Regions from separate parts of the Streptomyces sp. NPDC056224 genome, predicted to be linked through region 3. Evidence: riboswitches for the same ligand, from Rfam matches in the RefSeq annotation. Region 3 holds a riboswitch; each other region holds the start of a gene.
The links. A riboswitch is a leader RNA that binds a small molecule or an ion and turns the genes downstream of it on or off. The one in region 3 is predicted to bind thiamine pyrophosphate.
Positions count from the first base shown of each region.

Region 1: linked by a shared signal. The riboswitch ahead of thiO (glycine oxidase ThiO) and the one ahead of ACFCZ1_RS20245 (thiamine ABC transporter substrate binding subunit) in region 3 are both predicted to bind thiamine pyrophosphate.
Region 2: linked by a shared signal. The riboswitch ahead of thiC (phosphomethylpyrimidine synthase ThiC) and the one ahead of ACFCZ1_RS20245 (thiamine ABC transporter substrate binding subunit) in region 3 are both predicted to bind thiamine pyrophosphate.

Region 1 is NZ_JBHJTK010000049.1:10,168-17,132, reverse strand. Features, by position in the region: gene metF (methylenetetrahydrofolate reductase [NAD(P)H]) at 1-752, opposite strand, end outside; gene thiE (thiamine phosphate synthase) at 855-1,490, opposite strand; gene ACFCZ1_RS33450 (Rv2175c family DNA-binding protein) at 1,569-1,934, opposite strand; gene ACFCZ1_RS33445 (NAD(P)/FAD-dependent oxidoreductase) at 2,080-3,300, opposite strand; TPP riboswitch at 3,382-3,494, shown strand; gene thiO (glycine oxidase ThiO) at 3,492-4,688, shown strand; gene thiS (sulfur carrier protein ThiS) at 4,685-4,885, shown strand; gene ACFCZ1_RS33430 (thiazole synthase) at 4,891-5,685, shown strand; gene pknB (Stk1 family PASTA domain-containing Ser/Thr kinase) at 5,902-6,965, shown strand, end outside.
Region 2 is NZ_JBHJTK010000005.1:163,287-170,251, reverse strand. Features, by position in the region: gene ACFCZ1_RS09720 (hypothetical protein) at 4-465, opposite strand; gene thiC (phosphomethylpyrimidine synthase ThiC) at 1,303-3,090, opposite strand; TPP riboswitch at 3,084-3,229, opposite strand; gene ACFCZ1_RS09710 (YibE/F family protein) at 3,302-4,684, shown strand; gene ACFCZ1_RS09705 (SsgA family sporulation/cell division regulator) at 4,752-5,201, opposite strand; gene ACFCZ1_RS09700 (IclR family transcriptional regulator) at 5,298-6,068, opposite strand; gene ACFCZ1_RS09695 (DUF5326 family protein) at 6,323-6,547, opposite strand; gene ACFCZ1_RS09690 (cupin domain-containing protein) at 6,691-6,965, opposite strand, start outside.
Region 3 is NZ_JBHJTK010000016.1:64,506-71,470, forward strand. Features, by position in the region: gene ACFCZ1_RS20235 (phosphatidate cytidylyltransferase) at 1-732, shown strand, start outside; gene rlmN (23S rRNA (adenine(2503)-C(2))-methyltransferase RlmN) at 827-1,939, shown strand; TPP riboswitch at 1,998-2,107, shown strand; gene ACFCZ1_RS20245 (thiamine ABC transporter substrate binding subunit) at 2,193-3,290, shown strand; gene ACFCZ1_RS20250 (ABC transporter permease) at 3,386-5,002, shown strand; gene ACFCZ1_RS20255 (ABC transporter ATP-binding protein) at 5,002-6,048, shown strand; gene ACFCZ1_RS20260 (cytochrome P450) at 6,077-6,965, opposite strand, start outside.

The DNA.
Region 1 (6,965 bases), on a different contig from region 3:
TTGACCGCGAGCATGCGCTCTTTCACGGCCTCGGGGAAGACCGCGTTGCTGAGTTGGGGCAGCCGGTCGAGCTGCTTGATGCCCACAACAGGCATGACCTCGGGGATGATCGGGGTCTCACAGCCCGCCTTCTCGACGCTGTCGCGGAGCCGCAGATAATTCTCCGGGTGGAAGAACATCTGGGTGATCGCATAGTCGGCGCCCGCGCGGCACTTGTCCACGAAGTGCCGGATGTCCGTGTCCCATTCCGTCGAACGCGGGTGCATCTCCGGGAAGGCCGCGACGCCGACGCAGAAGTCGCCGGACTCCTTGACCAGCCGGACCAGGTCGGCGGCGTAGTGCACGCCTTCGGGGTGCGGCACCCACTCGCCCATCGGGTCGCCCGGCGGGTCTCCGCGCACGACGAGCATGTTCCGGATGCCCGCGTCGGCGAACTGCCCGATGACGTTGCGCAGCTCGGCCACCGAGTGGTCCACGGCGGTGAGGTGGGCGACGGGGGTCAGCGTGGTGTCCGAGGCGATCTGCTCGGTGGCCCGGACGGTGCCGCCGCGGGTCGATCCGCCGGCGCCGTAGGTCACGGAGACGAAGCTCGGCGACACCGCTTCCACCCGGCGCAGGGCGTTCCAGAGGTTGCGTTCGCCCTTCTCGGTCTTCGGGGCCCAGAACTCGAAGGAGTACGAACGCCCGGACGCGATGAGGTCGCGGACCGTGTGCGCACGATCCGACCAGGTGGAAGCGGTACCAGAGGCCATACGGGCAGGTTAGACGCGGTCCGCCGGACACCGAAGCGCTGTCCGTCTTTTGGACACGATTTTGGACAGTCCGGCGGGCCCGGCCGGGGCATTCCGGTCGATCTAGCCGAGGCGGGCCCGGACGCGCTTGGCGAGTTCCGCGGCGGCCGCACCCGGGTCGGCGGCCTCGGTGAGGGCGCGGACGACCACGACGCGGGTGGCTCCGGCGTCCAGCACCTCGTCCAGATTCGCGCTGTCGATGCCGCCGATGGCGAACCACGGCCGGTCCTGCTCCAGGGAGGCCGCGTACCGCACGAGGCCGAGGCCGGGGGCGAAGCGGCCGGGCTTGGTGGGGGTGGGCCAGCAGGGGCCGGTGCAGAAGTAGTCCACGCCGGGCTCGGCGACGGCCGCGTCGACCTCGGCCTCGGCGTGGCAGGAGCGGCCGACGAGCACCCGGTCGCCGAGGATGGCGCGGGCCGCGGGGACGGGGATGTCGCCCTGTCCGAGGTGCAGGACGTCGGAGCCGATGGCGTGCGCGACGTCGGCGCGGTCGTTCACGGCGAGGAGCTTGCCGTGGCGCCGTGCGGCCTCGGCGAAGACCTGGAGGTGTTCGAGTTCCTCCCCGGCCTCCATGCCCTTGTCGCGGAGCTGGACGATGTCCACGCCGCCGGACAGCACGGCGTCCAGGAACTCGGGGAGGTCACCTTGGCGCTTCCGGGCGTCCGTACAGAGGTAGAGCCGGGCGTCGGACAGCTGCATGGGTGTACCCCCCGGAATGGAGGCGGTGTACGGACCCCGTGGGGCCCGCACACCGCGGTGGAGCGGATGCGGATCAGCTCAGAGGGCGAGCGCCTGAGCGCGGCGCTTCACCTCCGTGCCGCGATTCTCGCTCAGTGCCTGCACGGGGGTGCCGGGCAGGGTCGGGTCCTCGGTGAAGAGCCACTCCAGGATCTCCTCCTCGGTGAAGCGGTCGTCGCGCAGCACGGTCAGCAGACCGACCAGGCCCTTGACGACCTTGTCGCCGTCGATGAAGGGGGCCGGCACCTGCAGGGCGCGGTTCTCGCCCCGGCGTACGGCGATCAGCTGCCCTTCCTTGACCATCTGGCGGACCCGGGTCACCTCGATGTCGAGCATCTCCGCGATGTCGGGGAGGTACAGCCATGAGGGGACAAGGGCATCGATCTTTGCGTCAATCTCGGTCACGGGTACAAGCCTGCCATCTCGGGCTGGCACCCGGTACCGGAGCGGCCCGTCCGTGGTCCCGTCCGGGCCAGTGCTGTGACCGGAGAGGTTCACCGGGTCACGACGCTCCCCCAGCTACCGCTGGGAGGTACCCCCGGGCACGGCGCTAGACGGTGGTCGACTTCAGGGGGACCGCCGGGTCGCGGACCTTGGCCGGGTCCACGGCGGCCCCCGTCTCGATGAGCCTGCGGCCCTGCGCCAGGTCGCGGGGGCGGCCCACGGCCAGGACCGCGACCAGGACCCCGTCGCGCAGCCAGCACACCGACCAGGCGGGGTCGGCCGGGTCGCCGCGCCAGAGCAGGGTGTCGGCCCCGCCGTGGTGGCCGGCGTACTGGACGAAGCGCCCGAACTGCTCCGACCAGAAGTACGGCACCGGGTCGTAGACCTGGGCCGGTTCCCCGGCCAGGATGTTCGCCGCGACCGTTCGCGGGCCCTGGAGCGCGTTGTCCCAGTGGTGTACGAGCAGCCGCTTCCCGTAGCGGGCCGACGGGAAGGAGGCGCAGTCGCCGACCGCGTACACCCCGGGCAGGGAGGTGCGCAGGTACGCGTCGGCGGTGACCGAGCCGTCGGGGCCGAGGTCCACGCCGCTCCCGGTCAGCCATCCGGTGGCGGGGCGGGCTCCGATGCCCACCACCACCGCGCCGGCGGGCAGGCCCCGCCCGTCCGCGAGCAGCACCCGGCCCTCCTCGATCCCGGCGACCTTCGCGCCGGTGATCAGCTCGGCGCCCGCCTCCTCGTACCAGCGCGCCATCGGGGCGGCGACCTGCGGCGGCAGCGCCCCCGCCAGGACCCGGTCCGCGGCCTCGACCACGGTCACCTCGCAGCCCGCCTCGCGGGCCGCGGTGGCGAACTCCGCGCCGATCCAGCCCGCGCCGACGACCACCGCCCGGGGCGCCCCGGCCAGGACGGGGCGCAGCCGCGCCGCGTCGTCCAGCGTGCGCAGCAGGTGCACGCCGGGGACGCCCTCCGTCCCGGGCAGGGTCAGCGGCTGCGCGCCGGTGGCCAGCACGAGGACCCGGTACGGGACCGGTCCCGCCTCGGTGTCCACCTCGCGCTCGGCGGCCCGCAGCGCGGTGACCTCCGTGCCGAGCCTGAGATCGATGCCGAGGCCTTCGAAGTCCACGTCGAAGGCGGAGTCCTCGGCCTTGCCGAGCAGCACCGCCTTGGACAGCGGAGGCCGGTCGTAGGGCTGGTGGGGCTCGGCGCCCAGCAGGGTCACCGTGCCGGTGAAGCCCTGCTCCCGCAGGGCGACCGCGGTCTGCACGCCGGCCATTCCGGCGCCCACGATCACGACGCCGCTCGGGTTCTGCTCCGTCTGCTCACTCACCCGGCCACCCTAATCATCTGACGGGCCGCCAGGAACAGGTGCCGCCTTACCGGCTGTGCGCACCGGGGTTAGTCTGGCCACCGTACCTATCGCGGGAGTCCGGGCGCACCGGGCTGAGAGGGAGGCTGGCCGGCCTCCGACCGTACGAACCTGATCCGGGTCATGCCGGCGAAGGGAGGGGCTGGACGCCCATGCACTCATCTCGAACGTCCCGACCGTCCAGGACGTCCCGGAAGGGGTCCGACGTCCTCGTCATCGGGGGCGGGATCATCGGACTCGTCACCGCCTGGCGGGCGGCCCGGCGCGGGCTGCGCACCGTACTGGCCGACCCCGCCCCCGGCGGCGGCGCCGCCCAGGTCGCGGCCGGGATGCTCGCGCCCGTGACGGAGCTGCACTACGGCGAGGAGGCCCTGCTGGGGCTGGGTCTCGCCTCCGCCGCGCGCTATCCCGAGTTCGTCGCGGAGCTCGCCGACGCCGCCGGCGGCCTGGACGTCGGCTACCGCGCCTGCGGCACCCTCGCCGTCGCCCTGGACGCCGACGACCGGCTCCACCTGCGGGAGCTGCACGCCCTGCAGCGCCGCTGCGGGCTGGAGTCCGAGTGGCTGACCGGCCGCGAGTGTCGCCGGCTGGAGCCGATGCTGGCCCCGGGCGTCCGGGGCGGCCTGCGGGTGGACGGCGATCACCAGGTCGACCCGCGGCGGCTGGCGGCCGCCCTGCTGGCCGCCTGCGAGGGGTCCGGGGTGGCCGTCCACCGGTCGGCGGCGGAGCGGCTGCTGGTCACCGCCGACCGGGCGGCCGGGGCGCGGCTCGAGGACGGTACGGAACTGCGCGCGGACCAGGTCGTGCTGGCGGCGGGCTCGCTCAGCGGCCGGCTGGCGGGGGTGCCGCCGGAGCTGGTGGCGCCCGTACGGCCGGTGAAGGGGCAGGTGCTGCGCCTCGCCGTGCCCGCCGCCCACGCGCCGTTCCTGTCCCGGACGGTACGGGCGGTCGTGCGCGGCAGCCACGTCTACCTGGTCCCGCGCGAGAACGGCGAACTCGTCATCGGCGCCACCAGCGAGGAACTCGGCTGGGACACCACGGTCACCGCGGGCGGGGTCTACGAACTCCTGCGCGACGCCCACGAGCTGGTGCCCGGCATCACCGAACTCCCGCTCACCGAGACCCGCGCGGGGCTGCGGCCGGGCTCCCCGGACAACGCCCCGCTGCTCGGCCCGACCGACCTGCCGGGCCTGCACCTGGCCACCGGGCACTACCGCAACGGGGTACTGCTGACCCCGCTGACCGGCGACGTGATGGCGGAGCTGCTGACCACCGGCGAACTGCCCGCGATCGCACGCCCCTTCACCCCCCGCCGGTTCTCCGCCGCACGTCAGGAGTCGTACGCATGACCATCTCCGTCAACGGCGAGCCGCGCGAGGTCGCGGCCGGCACCACGCTCGACGCGGTGGTCGCCACCCTGACCGCGGCCCCGGCCGGAGTCGCCGCCGCGCTCAACGAGACCGTGGTCCCGCGCGGGCAGTGGCCGCTCACGCCGGTGGGCGAGGGCGACCGGGTCGAGGTCCTCACCGCGGTCCAGGGAGGCTGAGCGGCATGGCTGACGACCTCTTCACCCTGGGCGGCCGCAGTTTCTCCTCCCGCCTGATCATGGGCACGGGCGGCGCCCCGAGCCTGGACGTCCTGGAGCGGGCCCTGGTCGCGTCCGGCACCGAACTCACCACGGTGGCCATGCGCCGGCTGGACCCGACGGTCCAGGGCTCGGTCCTGTCCGTGCTCGCGAAGCTGGACATCGCGGTCCTGCCGAACACGGCCGGCTGCTTCACGGCGGGCGAGGCCGTGCTGACGGCGCGGCTCGCCCGGGAGGCGCTGGGCACCGACTGGATCAAGCTGGAGGTGGTCGCGGACGAGCGGACCCTCCTGCCCGACGGCGTCGAGCTGCTGGACGCCGCCGAGACCCTCGTGGACGAGGGCTTCACGGTCCTCCCGTACACGAACGACGACCCGGTGCTGGCGCGGAAGCTGGAGGACGTGGGCTGCGCCGCGATCATGCCGCTCGGGTCCCCCATCGGGTCGGGGATGGGGATCCGCAATCCGCACAACTTCGAACTGATCGCGGAACGGGCGTCCGTCCCCGTCATCCTGGACGCGGGTGCGGGCACGGCGTCCGACGCCGCCCTGGCGATGGAGCTCGGCTGCGCGGCGGTGATGCTCGCGTCCGCCGTGACGCGGGCGCAGGAGCCGGTGCTGATGGCCGCGGCCATGCGCGACGCCGTGTCGGCGGGCCGCCTCGCCCGTCGCGCGGGGCGCATCCCGCAGCGCCGTTTCGCGCACGCCTCGTCTCCCGCGGACGGCCGCGCCACCCTCGATCCGGAGCACCCGGCGTTCTGACCTGCGGCTCCGCTGCCGGGACTGCGGCCCGGACCCCGGACGGCGCCCCGCGCCCGCGCCCCGGACACCGGCGGGGCCGGATTCGGCCGGCGTCCGGGGCGCGGGGGTCCGGGGGGCCGGCCCCCGGCAGCGGTCCGCGGGCGGCCACGTCACAGCTGCGCTGCAAGGCGCCGGGCAGCGGGCCGTGCCCGCACCCGCCCCTCGTAGAATCGCGGCGTGGATACGACCCTGGATGACCCCCTCGTCGGGCGCGTGCTCGACGGCCGCTACCGCATCGACGCCCGCATCGCGGCCGGCGGCATGGCCACGGTCTACCGGGCCGTCGACACCCGACTCGACCGCGTCCTGGCCCTGAAGGTGATGCACCCGGCCCTCGCGGCGGACGCCGCCTTCGTCGACCGGTTCATCCGGGAGGCGAAGTCCGTGGCCCGGCTCGCCCACCCCAATGTCGTCGCCGTCTTCGACCAGGGCACGGACGGGCCGTACGTCTACCTCGCCATGGAGTACGTCTCCGGCTGCACGCTGCGCGACGTGCTCCGCGAGCGCGGCGCCCTCCAGCCCCGGGCCGCCCTCGACATCCTGGAGCCGGTGCTCGCCGCTCTCGGCGCCGCCCACCGGGCCGGCTTCGTGCACCGCGACATGAAGCCCGAGAACGTCCTGATAGGCGACGACGGCCGGGTCAAGGTCGCCGACTTCGGGCTGGTCCGGTCGGTGGACTCCGTCACCCAGACCACCGGGTCCGTCCTCGGCACCGTCTCCTACCTGGCCCCCGAGCAGATCGACAACGGCGTCACCGACACCCGCGTCGACGTCTACGCCTGCGGTGTCGTCCTGTACGAGATGCTCACCGGGTCCAAGCCCCACACCGGCGGCACCCCCGCCCAGGTGCTCTTCCAGCACCTCCACGAGGACGTACCGCCGCCCTCGGCCGTCGTCCCCGGGCTCCCCGTCGGTCTCGACGAGCTGGTCGCGACCGCCGCCGCGCGCAATCCGGAGCTGCGCCCCTCCGACGCCGCCGCCCTGCTCGGCCTCACCCTCGAGGCCCGCATGCGGCTCAGCGACGCCGAGCTGGACGCCGTACCGCCGCAGGCCCGCGCCGGGGAGCGGTCGGCCGCCGAGGACCGCACCGGCGTGATCCCGCGCCCGGTGGGCGCGCAGCAGGCGGTGCAGCACACCTCCCGGCTGGAGATGCCCCCTCCGCCGCCCCCCGCCCCGGCGCCGGCCCCGGCATCGCGCGGGCCGCGCCGCGGCACGCTCCTCGCCGTCGCCGGCGTCCTGCT
Region 2 (6,965 bases), on a different contig from region 3:
TCCCTAGGGGAGGCGGTTCTTGGAGGCTCCGCGCATCAGGTCTCCCTTGAATTCCTTGCCGCGGAGGGATCCGGGAGTCGGGGAGGGGGTCAGTTCGATCCACCCCTCGTCCCAGGTGAAGTTGGCGCCGTTGGTGTCGCCGTGTGTCTGGTAGACCTTGCCGTCCGTCGTCACGACCTTGATGTACGAGTTGCTGCCCTGCTCGATGATCGAGATGCCACAGGCCTTGCCGAAGGGGAATCCCGGGTTGTCCGCGTTCGTGAGGTCCTGCCAGACAGGCACACCTCCGGCCGTGGTCGCGCGTCCGGCATAGGCGATGCCGTTCGTGAGAGCGGCACTGAACGACACGGTGTTCGAAGGCGCGTAGCTGTCCATGTCGTCGCAGGGCCCGGTACCCGTAGCGCCCGTACCGCCCGTACCGCCCGTGGCACCCGTGGCACCCGTGGCACCCGTGGCGCCGTCCACGCCGTCCACGCCGTCCGAGCCCGGAGCACCCGTACCGCCCGTCGCACCCGTTGCGCCCGTTGCGCCCGTCGCGCCCGTCGCACCGTCCGTGCCCGGAGCACCCGTACCACCCAGGGCACCCGTACCACCCGTCGCGCCAGTCGCCCCAGTCGCGCCCGTCGCGCCGTCCACGCCGTCCGCGCCCGTGGCACCCGTCGCACCCGTCGGCCCTGTCGGGCCCGGCCTGCCCTGTTCGCACCTGTCGTCACCGTCGGGCCCGGCCTCGATGCCCGCGGCCTTCGGGTCGTCGTCCGGGTCCTGGTCCGGTCCGTGGTCCGGGCGGTGGTGATGCCCATTCGTCTTGCAGTGATCCCCACCCGTGGGGCTCGCCGCGTTCACCCGCTCGGCCGCCCGAATGCTCTGAGCAACGGCGAAGGCGGGGCTGGCGACTCCCATCATGACCAGGGCAAGCGATGCGAGGGTGCCGCCCGTCAGCCATCTGCTCCCCCTCGGCAGCGGTCCAAGCGTCGTTGACCTGGTCCTGTTTTCGGGGCTCATACCACTCCTACTCGAAACCGATCGAACGATGTGTGGTCGGGCGTCTCTGGCCACACACTCGGTCAGCGTGGAAAGCACTGCCGCGAGTGGCGGGACAACTCGCAGATAAGTCCACTTATCGGATGAGCGATGCGACACCAACGGCCGCTCTGACGGACACGACGAGCGCGAGCCGTCAGAACGCGGCGGGCGACGACCGGCCGGCCATGGCGAGTGGGAGCACTCCGGCGCCAAAAAACGGGCGGACCCGCGACTCCCCCCTTGGGTCGCGGGTCCGCTCCGTAGCTCCTGTCGAACGGCTCAGTCGGCCAGCGGCAGGTAGACGCGGTTGCCCGAGGCCGCGAACTCGGCGGACTTCTCCGCCATGCCGGCCTGGATCTCCTCGGCCTTCAGGTCGCCGCCGTGCTCACGGCGGATGTCCTGCGAGATCTTCATCGAACAGAACTTCGGACCGCACATGGAGCAGAAGTGCGCGGTCTTGGCCGGCTCGGCGGGAAGCGTCTCGTCGTGGAACTCACGGGCCGTGTCCGGGTCGAGGGCCAGGTTGAACTGGTCCTCCCAGCGGAACTCGAACCGCGCGTCCGACAGCGCGTCGTCCCACTCCTGGGCACCGGGGTGCCCCTTGGCCAGGTCCGCGGCGTGCGCCGCGATCTTGTACGTGATGACGCCGGTCTTGACGTCGTCACGGTTGGGCAGGCCCAGGTGCTCCTTGGGCGTGACGTAGCAGAGCATCGCGGTGCCCCACCAGGCGATCATCGCGGCGCCGATGCCCGAGGTGATGTGGTCGTACGCGGGCGCGACGTCCGTGGTCAGCGGGCCGAGCGTGTAGAACGGCGCCTCCTCGCAGATCTCCTGCTGGAGGTCGATGTTCTCCTTGATCTTGTGCATCGGGACGTGGCCCGGGCCCTCGATCATGGTCTGCACGTTGTGGCGCTTGGCGATCGTGTTCAGCTCGCCCAGCGTCTTCAGCTCCGCGAACTGCGCCGCGTCGTTGGCGTCCGCGATGGAACCGGGGCGCAGGCCGTCACCCAGCGAGTACGTGACGTCGTACGTCGCGAGGATGTCGCACAGCTCCTCGAAGTTCGTGTAGAGGAAGTTCTCCTTGTGGTGAGCCAGGCACCAAGCGGCCATGATCGACCCGCCGCGCGAGACGATGCCGGTCTTGCGGCGGGCGGTCAGCGGCACGTACGGCAGCAGCACGCCGGCGTGGACCGTCATGTAGTCGACGCCCTGCTCGGCCTGCTCGATGACCGTGTCCTTGTAGATCTCCCAGGTCAGGTCCTCGGCGCGGCCATCGACCTTCTCCAGCGCCTGGTAGAGCGGGACGGTGCCGATCGGGACGGGGGAGTTGCGCAGAACCCACTCGCGCGTGGTGTGGATGTTGCGGCCCGTCGAGAGGTCCATGACGGTGTCGGCGCCCCACTTGGTCGCCCAGGTCATCTTGTCGACCTCCTCCTCGATGGAGGAGGTGACCGCGGAGTTGCCGATGTTGGCGTTGACCTTCACCAGGAACCGCTTGCCGATGATCATCGGCTCGATCTCCGGGTGGTTCACGTTCGCCGGGAGCACCGCGCGACCTGCGGCGATCTCCTCGCGGACGACCTCGGGGGAGACGTTCTCGCGGATCGCGACGTACTCCATCTCCGGGGTGACCTCGCCCCGGCGGGCGTACGCGAGCTGTGTGACGGCGGCGCCGCCACGGCCCCGGCGGGGCTGGCGGGGGCGGCCCGGGAAGACGGCGTCGAGGTTCTTGAGCCCGCCCCGCGGCGAAGTGTGCTTGACGCCGTCGTCCTCGGGACGCACGGGACGTCCCGCGTACTCCTCGGTGTCCCCGCGGCCGATGATCCAGTTCTCGCGCAGCGGCGCGAGACCCCGGCGCACGTCCGTCTCGATCTGGGGGTCGGTGTACGGACCGGACGTGTCGTAGAGCGTCACGTCCTTGCCGTTGGTGAGGTGGACCTGACGGACCGGCACCCGGATGTCGGGGCGGGAGCCCGCCACGTACCCCTTGTGCCAGCCCGGCTGGCGCTCGGTCCGGCCGTCGGCGTCCTGGCTGACGGCAGGCGTGCGTGCGTCCTGAATGGTCATGAGACCTATCTCCCTACGCCGGCATTACCCGGTAACAGGTTCGGCGGTCGACGCAGCCTCCTCCCGTACGCATCCGTGATGCGCGTACGGTGATCAGCGTCCTCTCAGCCCGGTGCTCCGAGCTCCCGCGTTGTGCAAAGGTGCCCCCACGCTAGCGCCACCCATGGCGTGCTGAACAGTAGGCCCCCTCATCTCTTGCGATGATCTGCTGGTGACGATCTCGCCGCAGCCCCCCAACGAGCCCAACGAGCCCACCAGCCACTCGGACCACGAGCACTCCCACGGGCAGAGCCACGGGCACGGCCATGGGCACGGCCACGGGCACGGTCCGGCGGCCCCCGTCTCGCAGCACCTGCGCAAGGTCATCGCGGCCGTGCTGATCCCCTTCGCCGTCGCCGTCTTCGTCGGCATGGCGGTGCTCTGGCCGGGCGGCGCCCCCGCCCACGAGCGCACGGGGGTCGGTTTCGACCGGCAGACGCAGCAGGGCGCGGTCGTCTCGCTCGAACAGGTGGACTGCAAATCGGTGAACGCCTCGCAGGTGCCGCCCACCGGGGACACGTCCACCCCCGAGGGCCGCGAGGCCCAGGCGGCGCAGACCGGCGACTGCAAGAAGGCCACCGTCGAGGTCGGCACCGGACCGGACAAGGGCCGCACCTTCGTGGAGATCGTCCAGCCTGGCGCGCCGCGGCAGTTGGCGAAGGGGCAGGAGGTGGTGGTCGCGTACGCGCCGGACGCCCCCCGGGACCTCCAGTACTCGGTGATCGACGTGAACCGGAAGTTCCCCCTGGCGCTGCTGGCCGGGATCTTCGCGGTCGCCGTCGTCCTGGTCGGCCGCATGCGCGGGGTGTTCGCACTGATCGCGCTGGTCATCAGCTTCGGCGTGCTGACCCTCTTCATCCTGCCGGCCATCCTGCAGGGGTCGAACCCGCTGGTCGTCGCCGTCATCGGGGCCAGCGCCATCATGCTCATCGCCCTGTACATCTGCCACGGGCTGACCGCGCGCACCTCGGTCGCCGTTCTCGGCACGCTCGTCTCACTGCTGCTGATCGGGCTCCTGGGCTCGGTGTTCATCGACTGGGCGTTCCTCAGCGGCAACACCGACGACAACACGGGCCTCATCCACGGGCTCTACCCGGACATCGACATGAGTGGTCTGCTGCTCGCGGGCATCATCATCGGATCGCTGGGCGTCCTCGACGATGTGACGGTCACCCAGACCTCCGCGGTCTGGGAACTCCACCAGGCCGATCCCTCGATGGGGTCGCGCGCCCTCTACCGGGCGGCCATCCGGATCGGTCGCGACCACATCGCGTCGGTGGTCAACACGCTCGTACTGGCCTACGCGGGCGCTGCACTCCCCCTACTGCTGCTGTTCTCGATCGCGAACAGCAGCATGGGGTCGGTGGCCAACAGCGAGCTGGTCGCGGTGGAGATCGTGCGGACCCTCGTGGGCTCGATCGGCCTCGTGGCCTCGGTTCCCGTGACGACGGCACTGGCATCCCTGGTCGTGTCCGCCGACCGTCCGGCGGCCACGGTCTCCGGGCCGGCCCCGGGGCCGGCCCGCACCGGCCGGGGCCGCCGTCGCAAGCGCTGAAAGGTGTTCGCCGGAGGAACGGAGCGGTCGGCGCGGAGGGTCGAGTCAGTGCGCGCCCGGCGGCGGGTCAGCCCGCGTTCTGCTCGTTCTGCCGGGATTCGGCCAGGATCTTGCCGAGCGCCTCGTCAAGGTTCTCCTCGAAGTCGCCCAGGTTGCGCTCCTGGCCGAGCGGTACGAGCCGGTCGGTGCGGTCGAGGAACGCGACGAGCGGCGCCGCGCTCGCGCGGAACAACGCCCGGTCGCCGCCGACCTGGAGGCGGATGTGGACATCGGACAGGTCCTCGGGCTCGGTCGGGGCGATGTGGACATCGCCGTCGCCGCACGGCTTGTTGATGCCGTCGAGGAGGAGTTCCCGGCCGAACGCCCAGGTCACGGGCGCGTCTCCGGGAAGGTGGAAGGTCAGGCGGACTGCGTAGGGGTCCCGAGCGTCGTACCGGAGCTCCACCGGAATCCGGAACGAGAGTTCCTCGGAAACGAGGAAGCTCATCATGACCTCTGCCTGTACCGACTCGCGCATTGCCTACCCCGCTGTAGTGGAAGTGGCCAGGAATGTCCCCCAGGGCCCTCTTGACAAGGGTGGTGGAAGCGCTAGCAGATCACAAGGAGTGAGTTTTCAGATACTGATAGAGAACGAGAGGGTGCTCAACAGCGCGCCTACTTCACTCCGTAGTCGATCGACCACATACAGCAACCGGTTTTCCTGGTGGAGGGGTAGAGAAATGGCCATCGTGGCGACGGTGTCACCCGCAGTGAGGGGGATGGCCGCACATACCGTGCCCAAGGCATATTCCTGACGCTCGATCACAGGCTGCATTCGCCCCAGGGATCCGATCCGGTGTTCCAGGGAACGCTGATCCGGCACGGTGTAAGCGGTGATCGCCTCGACCGGATGCCGGTCGTAGTAGTCCTTGCGCGTCTTCTCGTCGAGCTGGCCGAGCAGGCACTGCCCGATGGCGTGCGCATGGCCGGTCTCACGGAAATCCGCCCACTCCTCGCAGGCGGGGCTGGCCGGGGTGTCCGAGACGCCCACGACCTCGATCTCACCCTCGCGGAAGACCGCGAAGTAGACGGGGGCCCCGACCGCGTCGCGGAAGTGCGCGAGTGAGTCGAGGATCATGCTGCGACGTTTCTGCTGGAGCCCCCCGCCGACCAGCCGCCCAGCCGCGTCGCCGAGGACGAAGACCCCGCCCTCCCGGCGCAGATAGCCCTCGTGCGTGAGGGTGCGCAGCAGGTGGTACGCGGTGGGCAGCTGGAGCCCGGCCTCGCGGGCCAGTTGTTTCGCCGGCGCTCCCCCGCTGTGCGAGCCCGCCGCTTCGAGCAGCCTCAGCGCCCGCTGCACCGAACCGATCAGAGTCGGCACACCGGCGTTGGGAACCGAAGACAAAGCTCACCCCCAGGCATGGCGGCGGGCTTGGGGGGCCCGCCCCGCGGGGGCCGCCCCCGCGTATGCCGTGGCTCCTGGGGGTCGTGCTCGGCGGCTGCTCAACGCGCCCGCGGGTCAGAGCGGTGGTACCGGCTTTCGTGCCCAGGGGACGGCACAGATTGCCACTGTATCCACCGAATCCCGGAGTGTGAGTGGTTTCGCGCGCCATGTTCCCCCGCCTGGCCCAATCCCGGGAGCGCCCGGGCCGAGTCCCCCTACCAATCCCCGGAGGAGGACTTCGTACCGCCGCTGACCTTCTTCACCACGAAGATCAGGCCGCCGACGAGGGCGACGAAGAGGAGCAGCTTGAAGACGAACCCGATCAGGGCTCCCAGGATGCTCGTGATCGCACCGCCGAAGACGAACAGGGCCAGCAGCGGAACGGCGACCCACTTAACCCACCAGGGCATGCCTGCGAAAATCTCTCGGATGCCGTTCATGGCCTCGTCCTCTTCCTCGTCCGTGACTTCCTGCTGTCGATGCTAGGAGTCCGCGGACCGCCGCGGGGGCCCGCGAGCCCCCGCGGTCCCCTGATCCGCCCCCTAGGGGGGCCAGGGGCGCGACCCTCATGCGGCCGGACCGTTCAGCCCTCCGGCGGGGAGAAGACGACCATCACGCGCAGGTCCTCGCTGATGTGGTGAAACTTGTGCGGGACTCCCGCCGGGACGTAGACGACGCTGCCGCGCGCCACCGTCGTCGTCTCCTCCCCGACCGTGATCGAGGCCCGGCCGCTCACGACGAAGTACACCTCGTCCTGCCGGTGCGGCTGCTGCGGATCGCTCTGTCCGGCGTCGAGCGCGTACAGCCCGACCGACATGTTCCGCTCGCGCACGAACTGCAGGTAGGCGCCGTCGTTGG
Region 3 (6,965 bases):
AAGGCGGTCTTCGTCGGCGTCATCGTCGTCGCGGTCGTCGTCGGTCTGTGGGAGCTCACCTCCCGGCTGCAGGAGAAGAAGGGCATCAAGGCCCCGCTGGTCCCGCTCGCCGTCGGTGGCGCGGCCATGGTCATCGCGGGATACGTCCGCGGTGCCGAGGGCGCCTGGGTGGCCATGGCCCTGACCGTGCTGGCGGCCTTGGTCTGGCGGATGACCGAGCCGCCGGAGGACTACCTCAAGGACGTCACGGCGGGTGCCTTCGCGGCGTTCTACGTGCCCTTCCTGGCCACGTTCGTCGCGATGCTGCTCACCGCCGACGACGGGCCGCAGCGGGTGATCACCTTCCTGCTGCTGACCGTGGTCAGCGACACCGGGGCCTACGCGGTCGGCTGGCGCTTCGGCAAGACCAAGCTCGCGCCGCGCATCAGCCCCGGAAAGACCCGCGAGGGCCTGCTCGGCGCGGTGGCGTTCGCGATGGCCGCCGGTGCGCTGTGCATGGAGTTCCTGATCGACGGCGGCTCCTGGTGGCAGGGCCTGCTGCTGGGGCTGGCGGTCGCGGTCAGCGCCACGCTGGGTGACCTCGGCGAGTCGATGATCAAGCGGGACCTGGGCATCAAGGACATGGGCACCCTGCTCCCGGGCCACGGCGGCATCATGGACCGGCTCGACTCGCTGCTGCCGACCGCTCCAGTGGTGTGGCTGCTGCTGGCCGCGTTCGTCGGTACGGGCTGACCTGCGGAAAGGCGTCGTAACACGCCGGGCGGTTTACTCTTGGAAGGCGCGCTGCTTCTGCGGCGCGCCTTTCGTCTTACAAGGAGTACCTGCCATGGCCCGCCCTGTTCCGGGAGAGCTCACCTTCGTCGCCCCGCGCGGAGCCAAGAAGCCGCCCCGGCACCTCGCCGACCTCACTCCCGAGGAGCGCCGTGAGGCGGTCGCCGCGATCGGCGAGAAGCCGTTCCGGGCCAAGCAGCTCTCCCAGCACTACTTCGCGCGCTACGCGCACGACCCGGCCGAGTGGACCGACATCCCCGCCGGGTCCCGCGAGAAGCTCCAGCAGGAGCTCCTCCCGGAGCTGATGAACGTCATCCGGCACATCAGCTGCGACGACGACACCACCCGCAAGACCCTGTGGAAGCTGCACGACGGCACGCTCGTCGAGTCCGTGCTGATGCGCTACCCCGACCGGGTCACCATGTGCATCTCCTCGCAGGCCGGGTGCGGCATGAACTGCCCGTTCTGCGCCACCGGCCAGGCGGGCCTGGACCGCAACCTGTCCACCGCCGAGATCGTGCACCAGATCGTCGACGGCATGCGCGCGCTGCGCGACGGCGAGGTCCCCGGCGGCCCGGCGCGGCTGTCGAACATCGTCTTCATGGGCATGGGTGAGCCGCTGGCGAACTACAACCGCGTGGTCGGTGCCATCCGCCGCCTCACCGACCCGGAGCCCGACGGCCTGGGCCTGTCGCAGCGCGGCATCACCGTCTCCACCGTCGGCCTGGTCCCGGCCATGCTGCGCTTCGCCGACGAGGGCTTCAAGTGCCGCCTCGCGGTCTCGCTGCACGCGCCCGACGACGAGCTGCGCGACACCCTGGTCCCCGTGAACACCCGCTGGAACGTCCGCGAGGTCCTCGGTGCGGCCTGGGAGTACGCGGAGAAGTCCGGCCGCCGGATCTCCATCGAGTACGCCCTGATCCGCGACATCAACGACCAGGCCTGGCGGGGCGACCTGCTGGGCAAGCTGCTCAAGGGCAAGCGCGTCCACGTCAACCTGATCCCGCTGAACCCGACGCCCGGCTCCAAGTGGACCGCCTCGCGGCCCGAGGACGAGAGGGCCTTCGTGGAGGCCATCGCCCGGCACGGGGTCCCCGTGACCGTCCGGGACACCCGCGGCCAGGAGATCGACGGCGCGTGCGGTCAGCTGGCCGCTTCGGAGCGCTAGGTTCCGGTTCTGACCGGTCACGATCGGTCACGGGGTACCCTGTGGCCGAACCAATTTCATATTCCGACAGGGGAGCGCCACAGCGCTGAGAGTGCGGTATCCGTCATCCGCAGACCCTCTGAACCTCGCCCCGGTCATTCGGGGTAGGAAGTTCGGTCACCACTCAAGCTGTTGCGCCCTGCCCGGCGTCCGCTCCCGCAGAGCGCCGGGCGGGGCCGCGTCTTCTCCTGGACATCCCAGGAGGAATTCACCAGTGAGCACCACCAAGAGGATCGCGGGCGCGGCGCTCGCGGCCGCGCTGGGCGTCGCCACGCTCAGCGCCTGCGGCGAGGACGCCAAGGACAAGCCCGCGGGCGCGAGCGACGCCCCGAAGTCCAAGACCGTCACGCTCGTCTCCCACGACTCCTTCAACGTGACCGACACGGTCCTCAAGGAGTTCGAGCAGCAGAGCGGCTACACCGTCAAGGTGCTGAAGTCGGGGGACGCAGGCGCGGCGCTCAACCAGGAGATCCTCACCAAGGGCACCCCTCGCGGCGACGTCTTCTTCGGCGTCGACAACACCCTGCTCTCGCGCGCCCTGGACAACGGCATCTTCACGCCGTACGAGGCCAAGGGCCTGGCCGGGGTCAAGCCGGAGTACGTGCTCGACAAGGAGCACCGGGTGACGCCGATCGACTCGGGTGACATCTGCGTCAACTACGACAAGGCCTACTTCGCCGACAAGAAGCTCGCCCCGCCGCAGACGCTGGACGACCTGGTCAAGCCCGAGTACAAGAACCTGCTGGTCACCGAGAACGCCGCGACCTCCTCGCCCGGCCTCGGTTTCCTGCTCGCCTCCGTCGGCAAGTACGGCGAGGAGGGCTGGAAGGACTACTGGAGCAAGCTCAAGGCCAACGGCGTCGAGGTCGTCGACGGCTGGGAGCAGGCCTACAACGAGCGCTTCTCCGGCTCCGCCGGCGGCAAGAAGGCCAAGGGCGACCGCCCGCTGGTCGTCTCCTACGCCTCCAGCCCGCCGGTCGAGGTGCTGTACGGCGAGCCGCAGCCGGCCGAGGCCCCGACGGGCGTCTCCACCGGCACCTGCTTCCGCCAGATCGAGTTCGCGGGTCTGCTGAAGGGGGCGAAGAACGAAGAGGGCGGCAAGGCGCTCGTGGACTTCCTGATCGGCAAGAAGTTCCAGGAGGACATGCCGCTGCAGATGTTCGTGAACCCGGTGGTGAAGGACGCTTCCCTGCCGGAGCTGTTCACCAAGCACGGTGTGGTGATCGAGAAGCCCGAGAACGTCGCTCCCGAGACCATCGCCAAGAACCGTGAGCAGTGGGTCAAGGCATGGACCGCACTGGTCGTGAAGTAAGCGGTACGAAGGTTCCGCGCGCGGCGCCGGGGGACGCCGCGCCGGTACCCGCCACCCGTGGGTCCGGCCGGGCCACGGCCTCGCACCTCGCCCTGATGGCCGTACCCCTCGTCTTCTTCGGCCTGTTCTTCGCCTATCCCGTCGCCGCGATCGTCGGGCGCGGGCTCAAGACCGACGAAGGCTGGCAGTTCGGCCGGATCGGCGAGGTGCTCGCCCGGCCCGACATCGCCGACGTGCTGTGGTTCACCACCTGGCAGGCGCTCGCCTCCACCGCGCTCACGCTGGTGATCGCACTCCCCGGCGCGTACGTCTTCGCGCGCTTCGACTTCCCCGGCAAACAGCTGCTGCGGGCGGTGGTCACCGTCCCCTTCGTGCTGCCGACCGTGGTGGTCGGTACGGCCTTCCTCGCGCTGGTCGGCCGGGGCGGGCTGCTGGACGAGCTGTGGGGCGTCCGGCTGGACACCACCGTGTGGGCGATCCTGCTGGCGCACGTCTTCTTCAACTACGCCGTCGTCGTCCGGACGGTCGGCGGGCTCTGGGCGCAGCTCGACCCGCGCCAGGAGGAGGCCGCCCGTGTGCTGGGCGCCGGACGGTTCGCCGCCTGGCGGCTGGTGACGCTGCCCGCGCTGGCCCCGGCGGTGGCGGCCGCCACGCTGATGGTGTTCCTGTTCACCTTCAGCTCCTTCGGCGTCGTTCAGATCCTGGGCGGGCCCTCCTACTCCACCCTGGAGGTGGAGGTCTACCGGCAGACCGCGCAGCTCCTGGACCTGTCCACGGCCGCCGTGCTGACGATGGTGCAGTTCGCGGCGATCGGCGGGATCCTCGCCGTGCACGCCCGGACGGTGCGCCGGCGGGAGACCGCGCTGCGGCTCGTGGACCCGGCGCGCACGGCCCACCCGCCGCGCGGTTGGGCGCAGCGCGCCCTGCTGGGCGGAGTGCTGCTGACGGTCGCGCTGCTGATCGTGCTGCCCCTGGGCGTCCTGGTGGAACGGTCCTTCGACGTTCCCGGCGGATACGGTTTCGGCTTCTACCGGGCACTGCAGGAGACGGGCGCCGGTGGCGGAACGTTCCTGGTGCCGCCGCTGGAGGCGGTCTGGAACTCGCTCCAGTACGCGCTCGCCGCCACCGCCATCGCCCTGACCGTCGGAGGCCTCGCCGCCGCCGCGCTGACCAGGCGCGCGGGCCGCTTCGTACGGGGCTTTGACGCGCTGCTGATGCTGCCGCTCGGGGTGTCCGCCGTGACGGTGGGGTTCGGCTTCCTGATCACCCTGGACGAGCCGCCGCTGGACCTGCGGACCTCGTGGATCCTGGTGCCGCTCGCGCAGGCGCTGGTGGGCGTGCCCTTCGTCGTGCGGACCATGCTGCCGGTCCTGCGCGCCGTCGACACGCGGCTGCGGGAGGCGGCCGCCGTCCTCGGCGCCTCCCCGCTGCGGGCGTGGCGGGAGGTGGACCTGCCGCTGGTGAGGCGGGCCCTGCTGATCGCGGCCGGGTTCGCCTTCGCGGTCTCACTGGGCGAGTTCGGCGCGACCGTCTTCATCGCCCGGCCCGACCGGCCGACGCTGCCGGTGGCCGTGGCGCGGCTGCTGGGACGGGCCGGCGAGCTGAACTACGGGCAGGCGATGGCCCTGAGCACGATTCTGATGCTGGTGTGCGCGGTGTCCCTGCTGGTGCTGGAGCGACTGCGACCCGACAAGACCTCCGGAGAATTCTGATGACGCTGCTTCAGCTGGAGGGGGTGTCGGTCCGCTTCGGTGAGCGGACGGGCGGGTACGCCCTGGACCGCGTGGACCTGCGGGTCGCCGCACACGAGATCGTGTGCGTGCTGGGGCCGAGCGGCAGCGGCAAGTCCACGCTGCTGCGGGTCGTCGCCGGTCTCCAGCGGGTGTCCGCGGGGCGGGTGCTGCTGGCGGGCGCGGACCAGGCGGCCGTGCCCGTGCACCGCCGGGGCGTCGGCCTGATGTTCCAGGACCACCAGCTCTTCCCGCACCGGGACGTCGGCGGGAACGTCGCCTTCGGGCTGCGGATGCGGGACTCCTCGAAGAGCGCCCGCGAGGACCGCGTCGCGGAGCTGCTGGAGCTGGTCGGGCTCCCCGGAGCCGGAAAGCGGGCGGTGGCCTCCCTGTCGGGCGGCGAGCAGCAACGGGTCGCGCTGGCCCGGGCGCTGGCCCCGTCCCCGCGGCTGCTGATGCTGGACGAGCCGCTGGGACAGCTGGACCGCGGGCTGCGCGAGCGCCTCGTGGTGGAGCTCCGGGGGCTGTTCTCCCGGCTGGGCACGACCGTGCTGGCCGTCACGCACGACCAGGGGGAGGCCTTCGCGCTGGCCGACCGGGTGGTGGTGATGCGCGACGGGCGGATCGCGCAGGCCGGTACCCCGCTGGAGGTGTGGCAGCGGCCCGCGTCGGAGTTCGTGGCGCGGTTCCTGGGCTTCGAGAACGTGGTGCCGGCCGTGGTGTCGGGCGGCGCGGCGGGGACCCCGTGGGGGAAGGTGCCGGTCCCCGCGGGGGAGGCGGACGGGGAGCGGCAGCTGCTGATCCGCCCGGCGGGGGTCGTGCTGGGGCCGGACGGCCTGCGGTGCGAGGTGGTCTCCCGGACCTTCCGCGGAACGCACGTCGCCCTGCGGCTGCGGCCGCAGACGGGTCCGGTGCTGGAGGCGGAGTGCGGGCTGGCGGGGGCGCCCGCCGTGGGGGACCGGGTCGCGGTGACCTTCGCCCCCGCGGAGGTGGTCGTACTCCCGGCGGACGCCCCGGGCTCCGGTTGACGCGGACGACCTGTCCGGACGACACCCCCTACGGGCGGATGCCGTCGCAGGAGACGGGCAGGTGACGCGGGCCGCGCAGGACCGCGTTCTGACGGTACGGGGGCGGGTCCTCCAGCAGCTGCGGGTTCTCCAGCCTGCGGGCCAGCTCGCTCAGCGCCAGCTGGGCCTCCAGCCGGGCCAGCGGAGCCCCGAAGCAACTGTGGATCCCGCTGCCCAGACCGAGGTGCTGGATGTCCCCGCGGTCCGGGTCGAAGCGGTCCGGGTGGTCGAACCGCTTGGGGTCGCGGTTCCCGGACGCGAGGATCAGCCAGAGCGACGCGCCCTTGGGGATGGTGACTCCGCCGACCTCGATCTCGGCGAGCGGGCTGCGCTGGGGCAGCAGCTGCACCGGCGGTTCGTAGCGGAGCAGTTCCTCGACGATGGGGACGGCCAGGCCCGGGTCCTCGCGCAGCCGCTGGAGGATCTCCGGGTGGCGCAGCAGGGTCAGCATCCCGTTGGTGATGAGGTTGACGGTGGTCTCGTGGCCCGCGATCAGCAGGAGGGCCGAGGTGCTGAGGATCTCCATCGTCGTCATCGTGCCGTCCGGGGTGTCCGCGGTCGCCAGGTGGGACAGCATGTCGTCGCCGGGGTTCTTGCGGCGCTCCTCGATCAGCCCGGCCAGGTACATGCCGAGCTCCATCCGGGTGTCCTGCGAGCCCTTGTGGCGCTGGGAGGGATCGGCGTCCGGGTCGGGGTCCAGGCTGGCCGCGAGGGTGTCGGCCCAGACGTGGAACCGCGGCTCGTCCTCGGGCGGCACACCGAGCAGCCGGCAGATCACCGAGACCGGGAAGGGGTAGGAGAACTGGTCGACCAGGTCGATCCGGTCCAGCCCGTCAGCCGCGACGATGCCGTCGACGAGCCCGGAGACGATGCCCTTG